Regions from separate parts of the Vreelandella hamiltonii genome, predicted to be linked through region 1. Evidence: predicted binding sites of a transcription regulator. Region 1 holds the regulator's gene; each other region holds the start of a gene.
What was found. The regulator FNR, encoded in region 1, switches genes on or off when oxygen is low (the NO sensors DNR and NnrR bind a similar motif). The targets are predictions, from matches to a motif close to TTGATNTANATCAA.
Positions count from the first base shown of each region.

Region 2: frdA (fumarate reductase (quinol) flavoprotein subunit) is a predicted target of FNR. The motif match lies at 2,077-2,090, and genes of this name have one in related genera.
Region 3: cyoA (ubiquinol oxidase subunit II) is a predicted target of FNR. The motif match lies at 1,328-1,341, and genes of this name have one in related genera.

Region 1 is NZ_BMXO01000002.1:143,255-148,844, reverse strand. It holds gene IE061_RS04050 (sulfite exporter TauE/SafE family protein) at 1-96, shown strand, start outside; gene hemN (oxygen-independent coproporphyrinogen III oxidase) at 207-1,631, shown strand; gene fnr (fumarate/nitrate reduction transcriptional regulator Fnr) at 1,692-2,444, shown strand; gene ttcA (tRNA 2-thiocytidine(32) synthetase TtcA) at 2,431-3,342, opposite strand; gene IE061_RS04030 (3'-5' exonuclease family protein) at 3,458-4,072, opposite strand; gene IE061_RS04025 (DUF294 nucleotidyltransferase-like domain-containing protein) at 4,099-5,590, opposite strand, start outside.
Region 2 is NZ_BMXO01000007.1:134,347-139,936, forward strand. It holds gene IE061_RS09285 (succinate dehydrogenase/fumarate reductase iron-sulfur subunit) at 1-169, opposite strand, end outside; gene frdA (fumarate reductase (quinol) flavoprotein subunit) at 166-1,953, opposite strand; gene IE061_RS09295 (anion permease) at 2,217-3,686, shown strand; gene menH (2-succinyl-6-hydroxy-2,4-cyclohexadiene-1-carboxylate synthase) at 3,726-4,511, opposite strand; gene menD (2-succinyl-5-enolpyruvyl-6-hydroxy-3-cyclohexene-1-carboxylic-acid synthase) at 4,501-5,590, opposite strand, start outside.
Region 3 is NZ_BMXO01000001.1:369,924-375,513, forward strand. It holds gene cyoB (cytochrome o ubiquinol oxidase subunit I) at 1-55, opposite strand, end outside; gene cyoA (ubiquinol oxidase subunit II) at 58-1,119, opposite strand; gene IE061_RS01900 (DeoR/GlpR family DNA-binding transcription regulator) at 1,386-2,153, opposite strand; gene IE061_RS01905 (outer membrane protein OmpK) at 2,431-3,276, shown strand; gene IE061_RS01910 (NupC/NupG family nucleoside CNT transporter) at 3,311-4,594, shown strand; gene deoC (deoxyribose-phosphate aldolase) at 4,677-5,468, shown strand; gene deoA (thymidine phosphorylase) at 5,469-5,590, shown strand, end outside.

The DNA of each region.
Region 1 (5,590 bases):
CGCCACCCCGCCACGCGTACCGTGGCTGCCTTGACCATCATCGGCTTTGCCCTGTGGCAACTTTGGTCGCTGCTGCCGACGGCGCATCACTCATAGCTTGATATAGCTCAACGCTTTGCCCGCTTCGATGCCTTAGCATGCAAGCATATGTCGGCCGGTGGCCCACCACCTGGCTACTTTGCCCTGTTACCACGGAGCGTCTCTTCATGCCCCTTGCCTCTGCTGCCACCGCAACTCCTCACCTCGCAGCGGCCGAGCCCCCTGCCTGGGACGAGGCCCTGCTGCGCCGTTACGATACCAGCGGCCCACGCTATACGTCCTACCCCACAGCACTCTCCTTTGACGCAGGCATCGGTGCCGACGACGTCACTGAAGCCCTGGCGCGCAGCAATGACAGCCAGCGGCCGCTCTCCCTGTACGTGCACGTGCCCTTTTGCCGCAAGATCTGCTTCTACTGCGCCTGCAACAAGATCGCCACCAAGAACACCCAGCTGGCCGAGCCCTACCTGTCGCGCCTCGATCGTGAAATGGTGTTGACCTCGCGCCACCTGGATACTCGGCGGCCCGTGCAACAGCTGCACTGGGGCGGTGGCACACCGACATTCCTGACCCTGGCGCAAATGAGCGACCTGATAGACAGGCTGGACGCGAGGTTTGGGCTCTCCAACGCTTCTGACCGCGATTACGCCATCGAGATCGACCCCCGCGAGGCGGATGTCTTCACCCTGCGCCACCTGCAGTCGCTGGGCTTCAATCGCCTCAGCCTGGGCGTCCAGGACCTGAACCCCAGGGTGCAGGCGGCCATCAACCGCGTGCAGCCCAAGGTCATGACCGAAACCCTGATGGACGAAGCGCATCGGCTGGGCTTTCGTTCCCTCAATCTGGATCTGATTTACGGGCTACCGTTTCAGACCGAGCAGAGCTTTGCCGACACGCTTGGCCAGGTCATCGACCTCAACCCGGCCCGCTTGTCGGTGTTCAATTACGCCCACATGCCCAGCCGCTTTGCCCCCCAGCGGCGCATCAGCGAAACAGACCTGCCCAGCGCCGACGAGAAGCTGGCGATCCTGCGCACCACCATCGAGATGCTCACTCAGGCAGGCTACGTGCATATCGGCATGGACCACTTTGCCCGCCCGGACGACAGCCTCGCCCAGGCCCAGCGCCAGGGCACTCTGCAGCGTAACTTCCAAGGCTACTCCAGCCACGCCCAGTGCGACCTGATTGGCCTGGGCGTTTCGGCCATTTCCCGTATCGATGATCTGTATGCCCAGAACCCCACCCAGCTGGCCGCTTATGAAGCGGCATTGGATGAAGGTCGGCTGGCAACCGTCAAAGGAGTACGTTTAAATAAGGACGACCTAATACGGAGAGACGTCATCGAGCGCCTGATGTGCGATATGGAAATTGACCTGGCCAGCGTTGGCCAACGTTGGCACATCGACGCGCCCGCCTACTTCGCCAGCGCGCTGGAGCGCCTGCAGCCCGCCGAGCGGGATGGCCTGCTGCAGCGCGAAGGGAACCGCCTGCGGGCAACACCGACCGGGCGGCTGCTGATTCGCCACCTGGCCATGGCGTTCGATGCGCGCCTGCCGGGGCAACCCTCCCAGCGTTACTCGAAGATCGTATAAACGGCACCTTGAGACATCCACCCCCTGACCCTATGATGGCTAATGAAAAGGGAGAACAACATGCCATATCCTGCCAGCCAACGACGTTCACTGCTGCAAGAGGCGCGCTGCCAGACCTGCAGCCTCAGCTCGCTGTGCCTACCGCTCGCCCTGGAGCTGGAGGATATGAGCCAGTTCGACGCCATCATCCGCCGCCGCGCACCGCTCAAGAAGGGCGAACCGCTGTTTCGCCAGGGCGATGCGTTCACCAGCGTCTATGCGGTACGTTCCGGCAGCCTGAAACAGGTGACCAGCGAAGGCAACGGCAACGATCAGTTGACCAACTTCTATCTGCCCAGCGAGCTGGTGGGGTTGGATGGTATCGATGAAGAGCAGTATCCCGGCAGCGTGATCGCCCTGGAAACCACCACGGTGTGCGAGATTCCTTTCGACCGCCTGGACACCCTATCGGAAGAGCTGCCGGAGCTGCGCGGCCAGCTTTACCGCAGCATGAGCAAAGAGCTGCGTGATGATCGGCGCATGATGCGCCTGCTATCGCGCAAGACCGCCGACCAGCGGCTGGCCAGCTTCCTGATTACCCTCTCTGATCGCTTCCGGAGACGCGGCTACTCGCCCTACAGCTTCCGGCTCTCCATGTCTCGCGCCGACATGGGGAACTACCTGGGGCTGGCCGTCGAAACCGTCAGCCGTATCCTGAGCCGCTTTCAGCAACAGAACGTAGTGGCCGTCTCGGGCCGAGAGGTCAATATTCTCGACCTGCAGCGGCTCATCACCCTGGCCGAAGAAGAGGAGCAGGCAATCAGCTCACGTTGAACGCCTGAATCCGCCCTTCCATCAGCGCCGCCTGTTTGGCTTCCAGCCCGACGAAGTCGAACAGCGCCCGGTCGGCCAACTGGGAAGGCGCTACATTGGTGACGGCCTTGAACATGCTCTCCAGCCGCCCCGGGTGCTTCTTGTCCCATTCGGCCAGCATGTCCTTGACGATCTGACGCTGCATATTGGGCTGCGACCCGCACAGGTTGCAGGGAATGATCGGAAACTCCATCAGCCGTGAGAACTCGGCAATGTCCGCTTCCTTGCAGTAGGCCAAGGGGCGGATCACGATGTTCTTGCCGTCGTCGGACAGCAGCTTGGGCGGCATGGCCTTCAGGGTTCCGCCAAAGAACATGTTGAGAAACAGCGTCTCGAGGATGTCTTCCCGGTGGTGGCCCAGGGCAATCTTGTTGGCGCCGATCTCCTCGGCAAACCCGTAGAGCGACCCGCGACGCAGTCGCGAGCAGAGCGCGCAGGTGGTCTTGCCTTCCGGGGTTTTCTCCTTCACCACCGAATAGGTATCCCGCTCCAGAATGTGGTACTCCACACCCAGCTGATCCAGGTAACGGGGCAGCACGTGCTCGGGAAAGCCCGGCTGTTTCTGGTCGAGGTTGACCGCCACCAGGGAAAAATTGACCGGCGCATTGCGCTGCAGATTGCGCAGGATTTCCAGCATGGTGTAGCTGTCCTTGCCGCCCGACAGGCATACCATGACCCGATCCCCCTCATCGATCATGTTGTAATCGATGATGGCGTTGCCCACTTCACGACGAAGACGCTTCTGCAACTTGTTGAATTCGCGCTTCTGTTTGGCATCCTGAAGTTCAGGCTGCTGTTCAGACGCCGCTTTGGTGGCACGCGTCGCCGAGGAGGGGTCGAAAAAATCAGGTGATAACATGGTCGTTGTACTGCCGATGGGTGAAGGAGCAGCGGCTATTCTACAAGACTCGCAGGCGCGACCCAATACAAACCCATCGTCGGCCTCTGGCCACACCGAGCGGCAGCGCGTCGGCTCACACCGTGAAAAGGCGCTCACTCTGCAGGCGTTGATAGAGCAGCGCCGCCGCCGTGGCCTCGCTATGCACCGAGGGCCAGGCCAGCGGCAGAGACCAGCATGACAGCGCTTCGTTGATGCTCGGGCCGACCTCCGCCTGGGGATGCAAACGGCGTAGCTGACGAGCGTGCAGCCTGGCCAGGTCGACCTGAGCATTGGGTAGCCCAAACCCCAGCGAGGCCTTGAACATCCGGCCAAGCGGCGCCAGCAGGGCATCCAACTGCCACCCCACCACGGGCCGATTACCGATAAACTCCGCCAGCGCTTCGATCCGAGCTCCCGAGTCAACTGACGAAGCCGGTGCGTCGTCTCGCTCCTGACGATGAGGCATCTGTTCGCCTTTCGTGGTCAGCGTGTCGCTCCAGGCATGGCTGGTCAACACCCGGCGCGGCGTCAATACGACAGCGGCCACGCGCAGCTCGCCCGGGCGAGCCTGGCTTTCACGACACGCCAACGCCACGGCTTCTTCGCCCATATAGGGCTGAAATAGCCAGCCATGCGGCGTGTCCGCGAACCGCCGTCGATCGCTTTCACGCTGCACCAGGGTTCTCAGTGAACCGCTCAAGAGACCCACGTGCCTATCCAATAGCCGCATTCCGCTCACGAATACTCCAGATGATAACGATGGGAAAGCCGCTGCTTGAAGTCCTTGACGATGTGCAGCGCTTCGCGCAGCAGGTCGCGCTCCAGCGATGAAAGCTCCTGGACCACGACCCGGTTGGTGCGTTTGCCGGTATCGGCATCGCGGGCGCACGCGCTTTTCAGCTCCTGCAACTGCTGCTTCAGACGCAGCTCGGTAAACAGCGCCAGCGCCTCACCCAGGTCGTCGGCAAAGCGGCGGTCCAGACGGCCATCAGCGGCCAAGGCATCGAGCCGATCCAGCGTAGAGGTCGCCTTGATGCGCCGCTCCAGCGCCATGGTGCGCACTCCATGAACAATCGGAAAAATGCCGCCTTTCTTGATATCGATGCCGTGCTGGGGCTTTTTCAGCGAGCCAAACAGCGTCAACGGCGTCGAGAAACGCAGCGCCGCGCGGGCGAAATAGGAGAGCAGCAGCTCATCATGGGAACAGCGCGCAAACAGCGCCTCGCGCACACGGTCCAGCAGCGCGGGGTTGCCCGCGACGCCGTGGGCATCCAGCAAAATGGCCAGCTTCATCAGACTGTCGCCATCCCGGGCCGACACCCACCTGGCGATGTTCGACTCCCACGTCGACACCGTGCCCACCCACTCAGGGTTACACACCATGATATTGCCAGGGCACGGCGGGTAGCCCAGCTGCACCAGCGTCTCTGACAAGGTGTTCATGCACTCGGCCACGTCCGGCCACTGGCAATCGTCAGCCAGGATCAGTCCGTTGTCCTGATCGGTTTTGAGAATCTGCTCGCCACGCCCCTCACTGCCCATGACCATCAGGCAGCTTTGCGGGTGGTACTGCTCGGGCACGGTCAAGGTCCACGCCTTGCTCATGATGCGGCCATTCAACGCGGCCAGCAGGTCCATGGCAAAACGCAGCTTGACCCCCTGGGCCATGAGCGCCTTGACCAGCTCGGGCGTGCGCTGACTGGCCGATGCCAGGGCAGGCAGGCTATCGGCTTGCTCCACTTGCAAGCTCACCACATAGCTACGGCTGGAGAAGAACCCCAATACATCCGTCAGCTCCACCACCCCTTGCACCTGATCCTCTTCCATCACCACCACCCGCGAGACCTGATGGCGGGTCATGGTGATCAAGGCATCAAACAGGTACTGCCCAGGAGCAACGGTGACCAGTGACCGATTGGCCAGTGACGCCACCGGGGTCTCCAACGAGGCGTTTTCGAGCACCAGGCCATTGAGCAGGTCCGTCTTGGTGACCATGCCCGGCCCGTCGTCGGTGGCCACCAGCAGGCTGTCGGCATGGCTATCTTTCAACTGTTGGACGGCCTGTTGAACAGAGGCCTGGGCATCCATCATCAGCGGCAAACGCATGCACTCGCTCACCCGGGCCAACATGAACCCTGCCATGGTGACTCCCCCATCGGCACGCTTTTCGGTCAACAGGCGCGCCTTGTGAGACAGCGACTGTTTGAAGAATTGCTCGAACGCCGGG
Region 2 (5,590 bases), on a different contig from region 1:
CCATTCGGCAAGACCAGCGGTAGCTCAGCGTGCTGTCCTGCTGCTCCTTGATATGGTTCAACGCGTCGAGAAGCGAGGTGCTGTCCTCCACCGCAACGTCGTAGGTTTGCCAGTAGGGTTCCGCTGCACTGTCGGGCAGGTAACGCTTGATGCTGATGTGCTTGTTCATGCCTTGCCTCCCTTGGCCGCATCCCCGTAAACCCGCGCGGCCGGGGCCGAAAAGCGGGTATCCACCGCCTGCCAGCGCAGCTCGGCGGGCGCATCACCCTGGTAAAACACCTGGCTATGCTTGAGATAGCCCACGTCGTCACGGGCCTGCAGGCCCTCGTCCAGACGCTGGTGGGCTCCCCGGGATTCGCGACGCTCCAACGCGGCCAGGCACGACGCCTCGGCAATCTCCAGCCCGTAGCCAAACTCCAGGCACTCCAGCAGCTCGGTATTGAAGATCTTGCTGGTGTCACTGACCCGCACTTGGGCATAGCGCTGGCGCAGCTGGCGAAGGGTGTCCAACGCCTGCTGCATGCCTGCTTCGGTGCGGTAAATGCCGCAGCCGCTCTCCATGGCCTGCACCATGGCGTGCTTGAGCGTCACCCAGGATTCACCGCTGCCCTGGCCATCGCAGAGCGTGGCCAGCCGCGCCTGCTGCCGCTGGGCCTGCGCCTGCAAGACCGGCAGCGCCACCCAGTCGGTGCGAACGGCCCGCTGGCTGGCCTGCTCCCCGGCCAAGCGGCCAAAGACCAGCAGCTCGGTCAGCGAGTTGGAGCCCAGCCGGTTGGCCCCATGCAGGCCTACCGATGCACACTCCCCGGCGGCGTACAGGCCCGCAATGGTCGTCTCGCACTGGGGATCGGTTTCGATGCCGCCCATGGTGTAGTGCACCGCAGGCCGAATCGGGATCGGCTCCTTGACGGGGTCGACATTGATATAGGATTTGGCCAGCTCGCAGATGAACGGCAGGCGCTCATGCAGATAGTCGGCGCCCAGGTGGCGAAGGTCGAGATAGACCACGTCGCTGTCGCCAAACTTGCCGGTGCGCCCGGCCTGCTGCTCCTGCCAGAACGCCTGGGAAAGCTTGTCTCGAGGGCCCAGCTCCATGTACTTGTTTTCCGGCTTGCCCAGGGGTGTTTCCGGCCCTAGGCCGTAGTCCTGGAGGTAGCGGTACCCCTCCTTGTTGAGCAGAATACCGCCTTCCCCCCGGCATGCTTCGGTGATCAGGATGCCCGAGCCGGGCAGGCCGGTGGGGTGGTACTGCACGAACTCCATGTCGCGCAGCGCCACGCCGTGGCGGTAGGCCATGGCCATGCCGTCACCGGTGACGATGCCCGCATTGGTGTTGAAGCGAAACAGCCGCCCGGCCCCGCCGGTGGCCAACACCACTGCCTTGGCACGCAACAGCAGCAGCTCGCCCGTGGCGACCTGCAGAGCAATGACGCCCACCACGGCCCCTTCGTGCACGGCCAGGTCCAGTACGAAGTACTCGTCGAAGCGTTCGATCTCGGGGTATTTCAGCGAGGTCTGAAACAGCGTGTGCAGCATATGGAAGCCGGTCTTGTCGGCAGCAAACCAGGTGCGCGCCGTTTTCATGCCACCAAAGCGGCGCACCTGTATGCGGCCATCGGGCTGGCGGCTCCAGGGGCATCCCCAGCGCTCCATCTGCACCAGTTCCTGGTAGGCGTGGCGCACGAAGTAGTCCACCACGCCCTGCTCCACCAGCCAGTCGCCCCCGGAAACCGTGTCGTCGAAGTGCGCCTGAAACGAGTCCTCGTCGCTGGTCACCGCGGCTGCGCCCCCCTCGGCGGCCACTGTGTGGGAACGCATGGGATACACCTTGGACACCAGCGCAATGCGCTGCGCGTGACCGCCCTGTTTGGCCTGCTCGGCGGCCGCGATGGCGGCCCGCAGGCCCGCGCCCCCACCGCCGACGATGACGATATCCACATCCTGCTGCTGCATGGCACCCCCTTGTGCGGCTGCACTTCTCATGACGCGATTCCGGCCTGCGCACGGCCTGCCGCCCTGCTGATGAAGCGACGTTATCACAGCCCGGCAGGCCCTCGGCCTTGATCTAAAGCATGATTGATATAGATCAAATAAACCGCGACTTGCCTTGCCTATGCTTTCCCTGACACCCGTGAAACACCACGCTGAACCTCATCTCTGCTGTGCTCACTCAGGCAAGGCGCTACGGCTTGCCGATAACTTATCGAGAGGTCGCCATGAACCTCAGCGCTTCGCTCCGCTCTCGCTGGCCGCTGCTCGCGCCACTGGCCACCACGCTGGTGATCGCCCTGCTGCCTACCCCGACCGGGCTACCACCCCATGCTTGGTACTTCTTTGCCATCTTTTTAGGCTGCGTGGTCGGCCTGATTCTGGAACCCCTGCCCGGCGCGGTCATCGGGCTGGTCGGCGTTACCCTGGTGGCGCTGCTTTCCCGCTGGGTGCTGTTTTCCCCGGAGCAGCTGGCCAACGACGGCTTCAACGCCGCCAACCAGGCCTTCGCCTGGGCGGTCTCGGGGTTCACCAACGCCACCGTCTGGCTGATTTTCGGTGCCTTCATGTTTGCCCTGGGGTATGAAAAGACCGGGCTGGGGCGGCGGATCTCGCTGTGGCTGGTGCACGCCATGGGCAAGCGCACGCTGACCCTGGGCTACGCGGTGATGATCGCCGATGGCATTCTGGCCCCCTTTACGCCCTCCAATACGGCGCGCAGCGCAGGCACCATCTATCCGGTCATTCGTAACCTGCCGCCGCTGTACGACTCACACCCCAACGACCCCAGCATGAAGCGTATGGGCAGCTTCCTGATGTGGACCGCCATTGCGGCCACCTGCGTGACCAGCTCGATGTTTCTCACCGCCCTGGCGCCGAACCTACTGGCCATCGCGCTCACCGAAAGCGCCACGGGCATCCATATCAGTTGGGGGCAGTGGTTCATGGCGGTGGTGCCGGTGGGAGTCCTTCTGCTGCTGTTGGTGCCGCTGCTGTGCTACTGGCTGTGCGCCCCGGAGGTAAAGGCCGGGCATGAAATCTCCGACTGGGCGAAAGGGGAACTGCAGAACCTGGGCCCGCTGACCCGCCACGAAATCGTGCTGGTCATCATGGTGGTCACCGCGCTACTGCTGTGGATCTTCGCTGGTGACCGGGTATCGGCGTCGCTGGTGGGACTGGTGGTCATCTGCGGCATGCTGCTGACCGGCATGGTGAGCTGGAACGACATTCTCGACAACCGCGCCGCCTGGAACACCTTCGTGTGGTTTGCCACCCTGGTGGCTCTGGCGGGTGGCTTGAGCCAGGTGGGCTTCGTGGGCTGGTTCGGTAACGTGGTGGGTGGGCAAATCAGTCACTTCGACCCGCTGCTGGCCATGGTCGCCCTGGTGGTCATCTTCTATGTTCTGCACTACTTCTTCGCCAGCGTCACCGCCCACGTAACCGCCCTGCTGCCGGTCATGCTGGCGGCAGCTTCAGGCATTGCCGGGCTGGACATGCAGCTGTTCATTCTGCTGTTACTGCCCACCCTGGGCTTCATGGGCATCCTGACCCCTTATGGCACCGGCCCCAGCCCGGTGTATTACGGTAGCGGCTACTTGCCCAGCGCGCTGTACTGGCGCCTGGGGGCCATCTTCGGGCTGCTGTTCCTGGTGGCCTGGCTGGCCATTGGTCTGCCCTGGCTACTGCTGATTCAGTGAGCCATGTACTGACTCAGTGCACCATACGCTTGCCGCGCCTCAGCGCGGCAGCATTTGTGCCAAGTGCTGTGCCAGTTGCTGTGACAAGTGCCCTGCCATGGCCTTGGGGTGTTCCACGTGCAGGTTATGGCCGCCCGGCAGCGCCCAGTGGCGCAGGCGCGGCGCGTGCTGCGTCAGGCGATTGGCCAGGGTGTTGAACTTATGGTCCCGCAGGCCGGAGAAATAGCCCACCGGCAGGTCGGTCTCGGCCAGCCACTGCCAGAGAGAGGGCTGCCGACCCAGCGAGGTGGCCCGCAGCATGTGCGCCACGGCGGGGCCATGGTTGGCCAACCGGCGCTGAATCTGACGCTGGCGCTGTGCTGGCGTCAAATCGGCAAACACCGGCTGCTGGTACCATGCTGTCAGCACGTCGGCCAGCGGCGACTGTTCAAAACGCTGCGCCCAGTGCTCATCGTGGGCGCGGCGCGCTTCCCGCTCTGGCGCAGCCAGCCCGGGGTGCGCGCTCTCCAGCCACAGCGCCTCCAGACCGGCGGGCCGTTGGCTGGCATGATAGAGCGCCAGCCGGCCACCCAGGGAGTAGCCCAGCAGGCCATAACGCCCCACGCCCGCCTCGGCCAGCGTGCCACTGAGCCAGTCATGAAAATCCGCAAAAGAGCCCACCTCAGGCGTGGTGGGCTGCCCATGCCCCGGCAGGTTCAGCGCCAGGCAGCGCACGCCCGGCAGCGCGTGTTCCAGCGCCTCGCCAAGCGCCTGCCAATCGTCCCTATCGCCCAGCAGGCCGTGCAGCATCACCAGCGTAAAGGGCAGCGAAGGGTCAGGATGCATGGGCTGCCTCCCGGAGCCACGCGCCCAAGGCCTGCAGCGCATCGGTGGCCTGCTGATGGGGCACCGTGACCTCGATCAGCGTCACCCCGGCTTCCAGCGCCTGGGTGTAGGCCTCGTAAAACGCCGCCAGCGTGGTCGGTGCGGCATAGTTCAGGTGAAACATGCGCGCCGCATGCTCGAACGCGAGCCCGTGGGGTTGGCGATAGTAGCGCTCCAGCAGGTCGCCTTCGTCCGGCACTGGCAGCATGTGGAAAATGCTGCCGCCATCGTTATTCAGCACCACCACGACCAGCGGCGCTTTGGCCCTGGCCAGCAGCGCCAGGCTGTTGAGGTCGTGAAGCGCGCTGGTGTCGCCCAGAATCACCGTGGTGGGCTCATCGGTCGTGCAGGCCAGCCCGTACGCGGTGGCCAGCAGCCCATCGATGCCCGAAGCCCCGCGATTGGCCATCACCCGCAGCGGCATCGAACGGATCGAGCCCAGCATGTTCATCAGCCGGGCGGGCAGGCTGTTGCCCACGAACAGCGCCCCTCTGGCCAGTTGGGCCAGCTGATGACACACCCCCAGCTCGGAAAACTCCGCCGTATAGCGCTCGATGCCCTGGCGGGTGCGCTGCTGAAGGCGCGCCAGGGTATGCCAGGGGGGCTGGGCAGGCCCGGCGGGCAGCGTGGCGATGGCCTCGGCGGGCGTGCACACCAGCCGCTGAGTAAGGGTGAAGTCCGGGTCCAGGCGCTGGGGTAACGGGTCGACCAGCCACGCCTGCTGCCAGGGGTGGCTTGCAATCATCTGGGTCAGGCGCTTGGAAATCAGCCTGCCGCCAAACTGCAGCAGCACGTTGGCGCGGCCCAGCTCGGCGCTGACCTGCGGGTCCTGAAGGGCCAGGTCCATATGCACCAGATGGCGCGGGTCGCCGTACAGCTGGCTTTGCAGGTCGGCCAGCAGCGGCCAGCCCAACTGCTCGGCCAGGGCCGCAATGGGGGCCGCCTGCTGGGGGTCATCGATTCGCCCCACCACGATTACCCCGCGCTGCCGGGTGAAGGCGGCGGGCCATGCCACCGGCAGGGCGGCGGGGGCAGTTTGC
Region 3 (5,590 bases), on a different contig from region 1:
CCATGATGATCGGTTCGTGATACGGAATGGCGTCGAGCGTCAATTTTCCAAACATGTTCAACCCCCGGCTTCTACGCTGTCAGGATGGCCGCCCATGGCGTGCTCATCGCTAGCGTGCTGATTGGTAACGTGGCCATAGGCAGCGTGATGGGAGGCCACCTGGGCACTCTCGAGTTCACCGCTTTCGCCATGGCTGTCGTGGGCTTCACCTACGGCGTCGCTATGTGCCGCATGGTCACTGTGGCCACCATGGCCGCCGTGGCCTTCACCACCCCCGTGGAAGCTGGTCAGAATCGTTTCGTACAGGGCGGGTGCCACTGCCGAGTAGTGTTCGACCGGGTGGTATTCACTGGGGGCCGCCAGGGCGTTGTAGCCCTCGGGGTAGGTCAGGGTCTGACCTGCTTCACGCACGTTGGCCACCCAGGCATCGAAGTCGGCTGGCGAGGTCACGTGGGCGTCGAAGGTCATGCCGGAGAAACCGGCTCCGCTGTAATTGGTGGAACGGCCTGGGTAGACGCCCACTTCATCGGCGATCAGGTGCACGTCGTTGTCCATGCCCGCCATGGCGTAAATCTGGCTACCCAGGTGGGGAATGAAGAACGCATTCATCACCGAACCAGAGCTGACCCTGAAGCGCACCGGCGTATCCACCGGGAAAGCCACTTCATTGACACTGGCAATGCCCTGCTCGGGGTAGATGAACAGCCATTTCCAGTCCAGCGCCACCGCCTGTATTTCCATGGGCGCTACGCTGCTTTCGATGGGTTTATGGGGGTCAAGGGAGTGCGAGGTTTTCCAGGTAAGAAAGGCGAGAACGGCGATGATCACGCAAGGCACGCTCCACACCGCTGCCTCGATGGCATTGGAGTGGGCCCAGTCAGGCAGGTACTTGGCAACGCTGTTGCTGCGCCGGTAACGCCAGCCAAACAGCAGCGTCATGACGATCACCGGGATCACCACAATCAGCATCAGCCCAAAGGAGGTCAGAATCAGCGAGCGCTGCTCGACGCCAATCTGCCCCTTTGGGTCCAGCAATGCAGAACTGCAGCCCGCCAACAGCAGGCACAGCACAACGAGCACAAGAATGCCTCGTCTGCGCCAAAGGGTAGGTAATTGCATGGGTGTAGTCTCGTGAGAGAGTGGCTGATACAGCCTGCTGCTGGCTGGCTAACTAGCCAGCTAAGTAGCAAGCTAACTATTACCCCATACATTTCCCAAAACCGTCGAGGGTTGACATGCTCCGGGAAAGGTATGCGCTACCGGGAGGGGTAGGTAGCGAGTCTTAACCACACGTTGCGTGTATAAATTAAGACTAAAGTATTTTCTATTGATCTCCGTCAATCAGAAAGAGGCGCTTTGCCGCACCCCAGGTGCGGCCAAATGTGTTAGGCAACGCTGATGCTGAGGGAGCTGGCGGGATGGTTTTCCAGCAGGCCAGGGGCGCGTTCGTCGTCGGTGATCACCACGTCGAAATCGGCCAGCGAGGCAAAATAGGCGGGCCGCACGATGCCGAACTTGCTGGCATCGACCACCAGCAACCGCTGCATGGCGGTAGCAATCGCCGCTTGCTTCGGGGCTACTTCATGGAAGTGAAAACAGCTCACTCCACGTTCGCAGTCTACCCCTGCCGCTGAAATCAGCGCCTTGTTGATGCCCAGGCGTTCGATGGCGTCCCGCATGCCGTCGCTGCCGAAGGATTGCGACGAGGCGTGAAACAGCCCCCCCAGCAGCACCAGCCGCACGTTGGGCAACGCGGCGACCGTGTTGGCCACGTTCAGCGCGTAGGTCACCACGGTCAGCTCGCGGAAGTGGCTGAGCTGGCTCAGCAGGGGAATCAGCGTGGAGCCACAGTCGATGAACAGCGTGTCGCCTTCGTCGATGAAACTGGCGGCACGCTGGCACAGGCGATGTTTGACATGGTAGTGGCTGGCCTGCTGCTCGGTGAGGTCGTAGACCGGCGTCACGCCGGGGTAGCTGGCCATCACCAGCCGTCCCCCCAGCAGGCTCAAGGGAGATGGCTGCGTGGCGAGGTCTCGGCGAATGGTCATTTCCGACACTCCGCACAGCTCGGCGGCATCGCGCAGGTGCAAGGTTCCCCCGCTTGCCAGGGCTTCTTGCAGCATGGCCAGGCGCTGGGCACTCCGGTCATTCACAGGCATCTCCTTGTGATTCATCTTGTTATCGGGTTTCAGCGCTCAGGTAACGCTTATGCTGAGCCAGCGCCCCGCGAATTTCCACTCCCCCGACACTCTGTGTGCCGCCATGAGGCGCATGAAACACCCTGGCAGCGTTGATGTGACAATACTTGCAAATCAACGTTAAAAAAATAACACTCGATGTTATAATTTTAACATCAACGCCAGCCCGCACGACCCACAACGTCGGTATGCCACCTCTCGTGGCACCGTAATAACCTTTGTTGAGGCTTTCATGACCGCTTTATCCCCCTCTTACGTTTCTTCGCTCGTCACGCTTGGCGCTGGCGTTTTCCTGGCTGGTGCGCTGGCCGCAGCCCCGGCCGTTGCCAATGACGCAGCGAGTGGCCCAATGACCCCGCACTGGTCATTTGCCAACGTTTCCCTGAACTACCTGGACTGGTCCAACGGCACCGAAGCGCGCACGGCTAGCAATGCCGCGAAAAGCGACTTCACGTTTGTTGAAATCGAAGGCGGCGTCGGCTTTAGTTGGGGCGAGTTCTACGGCTTCTTCGATTTCGAGAACCCCACCAACGACCAGTTCGACCAAGCCAGCGGTGGTAAAGACAATTTCCGCACCGCCGGTAAAGTGACGTCGCACATCTACCTGGGCGACAGCCCGCTGTCGATTTACGCCCACCTGTACGATTTCCGCGACTACGGCTTCAATGGCCGCGAGCAGGACCAGATTCTCGGCCTGGGCTACCGCACGACGTTCGCCAACGGCCTGTGGTTCAAGCCCTTCATCGGTGCCGCCAGGGTTCAGAGTGATGGCTACACGGGCATGAACGGCTACATGGCTGGCTGGGTCGCGGGCTATGACTTCACCGCGCTGGACCAGAACTTCAGTGTGACCAACTGGCACGAGCAGACCTTCGGTCGCGACAGCGACTACCTTTCCCAGAACTACGTCAACGGTACCGCAGGGAGCGTGGGGACCAACGGCGCATTGAGCCTTTGGTGGCACCCGTCTGACTTGATCACCACCGGCGTGCAGTATCGCTACTCAGAGAACAAGCTGGGTACACCCGACGCCTATCAGAACGCGATGATTTACTCAGTCAAGCTAAACTTGCTGTAATCGCTCCCACTTCTCACGCTCCGAAGGTACTCCCATGACCCTCATCATGAGCCTGGTTGGCATGGTCACTCTGGTGGCCATTGCGCTTGTTTTCTCCTATGACCGCAAGGCGATTCGGCTGCGTACCGTGCTGGGTGCCTTCGCGATCCAGGCGGGTATCGGTGCGTTCGTGCTCTACGTACCGTTTGGCCAGGCCGTTCTGCAGGCCATTTCGGCAGGCGTCAGCCAGGTGCTGGTCTACGCCAATGACGGTATCGGCTTTTTGTTTGGCGGGCTGGCTGACGTGGACAATGTCGGCTTCGTCTTCGCCATCAAAGTCCTGCCGGTCATCATCTTTTTCTCCTCGCTGATTGCCGTGCTCTACTATGTCGGCATCATGCAGTGGGTCATCCGAATTCTGGGTGGCGCATTGCAGAAAGCACTGGGCACCTCGCGCACCGAGTCGCTTTCGGCCACGGCCAACATCTTCGTGGGCCAGACCGAGGCACCGCTGGTGGTACGTCCGTTCATTGCCCGCATGACCCCTTCGCAGCTATTTGCGGTGATGTGTGGCGGCTTAGCATCGGTAGCCGGTTCCGTTCTGGCGGGCTACGCAGCGCTGGGCATTCCCATGGAGTATCTGGTGGCGGCCTCGTTCATGGCGGCGCCTGGCGGCCTGCTGTTCGCCAAGCTGATCATGCCGGAAACCCAGAACGTGGAAGATAGCGACAGCGTTTCCAAGGTCGATGAAGAGCTGAAAGAGCAGGACGACAAGCCCGCCAACGTGCTGGATGCAGCGGCTTCTGGCGCGACTTCCGGCCTGATGCTGGCAGCCAACGTGGGTGCCATGCTGCTGGCCTTCATCGGCTTGATCGCGCTGGTCAACGGTATTCTGGGCGGCGTGGGCGGCTGGTTCGGTTTCGAGGCATTGAGCCTGGAGCTGATTCTGGGTTGGCTGTTTGCCCCGCTGGCCTTCCTGCTGGGCGTGCCCTGGGAAGAAGCCACCCTGGCGGGCTCGTTCATCGGCCAGAAGCTGGTGGTCAACGAATTCGTGGCCTTTATCAACCTGGCTCCCTACATTGAAGGGGAACAGGTGGTGGCTGCCACGGGTCAATTGATGACGCCTCACACCATGGCCATCCTGTCATTTGCCTTGTGTGGTTTTGCCAACCTGTCGTCGATTGCCATTCTGCTCGGTGGCCTGGGCAGCATTGCCCCGACCCGCCGCAAGGAGATTGCCCGGTTTGGTGTGAAAGCCGTGCTGGCAGGCACGCTCTCCAACCTGATGTCTGCCTCGATTGCCGGTTTCTTCCTGGCGTTGAGCAGCCTCACCGCCTGACGCAGCGAGTACGCGATAACGCAACGGGCGCTGCTTTAGTACGCAGTGCCCGTTTTGTCTTTTACCGATTGATGAGAACTTCATGACTGCCACCGCTCCCCCCCAGCTTATCCAGGCCGCCCGTCACGCCCTGACGTTAATGGACCTCACCAGCCTGAACGACAGCGACACCGACAGCGTGATCGAAGCGCTGTGTCAGCAGGTCAAGACCCCCTACGGCCACCCGGCAGCGGTGTGCGTTTACCCCTCGTTCATCGTCACGGCAGCCCGCGCGCTGGGCGCCCACAAGCTGGATGATCAGGTCAAGATCGCCACGGTCACCAACTTCCCCCATGGAAGCGACGACATCATGGGCGCTGCCCGTGAAACCCGCGAAGCCGTGGCGTCTGGTGCTCACGAAGTCGACGTGGTGTTTCCCTACCGCGCCTTGATGGCAGGCGATGAAGAGACTGGCCGCGAGCTGGTGGAAATGTGCAAGGCCGCCTGTGGTGGCCAGGCATTGCTGAAAGTCATCATCGAATCCGGCGAACTCAAAGAGCCTGCGCTGATTCAACGTGCCAGTGAGCTGGCCATCGAAGGCGGCGCAGATTTCATCAAGACCTCGACCGGAAAAGTGCCGGTCAATGCCACGCTGGAAGCCGCCGAGATCATGCTCAAAGCCATCAAGGCCAGCGGTAAAAATGTCGGTTTTAAAGCCGCTGGAGGCGTTCGCACCGCCGAAGAAGCGGCCCAGTATCTGGCGCTGGCTGCCGACATCATGGGCCCGCAGTGGGTGACGCCCGAGCACTTCCGGTTCGGTGCGTCCAGCCTACTGAAGAACCTACTGAACACGCTCAACGGCAATGCCGATGCCGCGACCAATGGAGGCTACTAAATGTCGTCAAACGCATCTCACCACGCCCTGCTTCCCCAAGAACTGATTCGCTTGAAGCGCGACGGCCAGCCGCTGCCCGCTGAAGAGATCAAGGCGTTCGTGCAAGGCATCGCCGATGACCG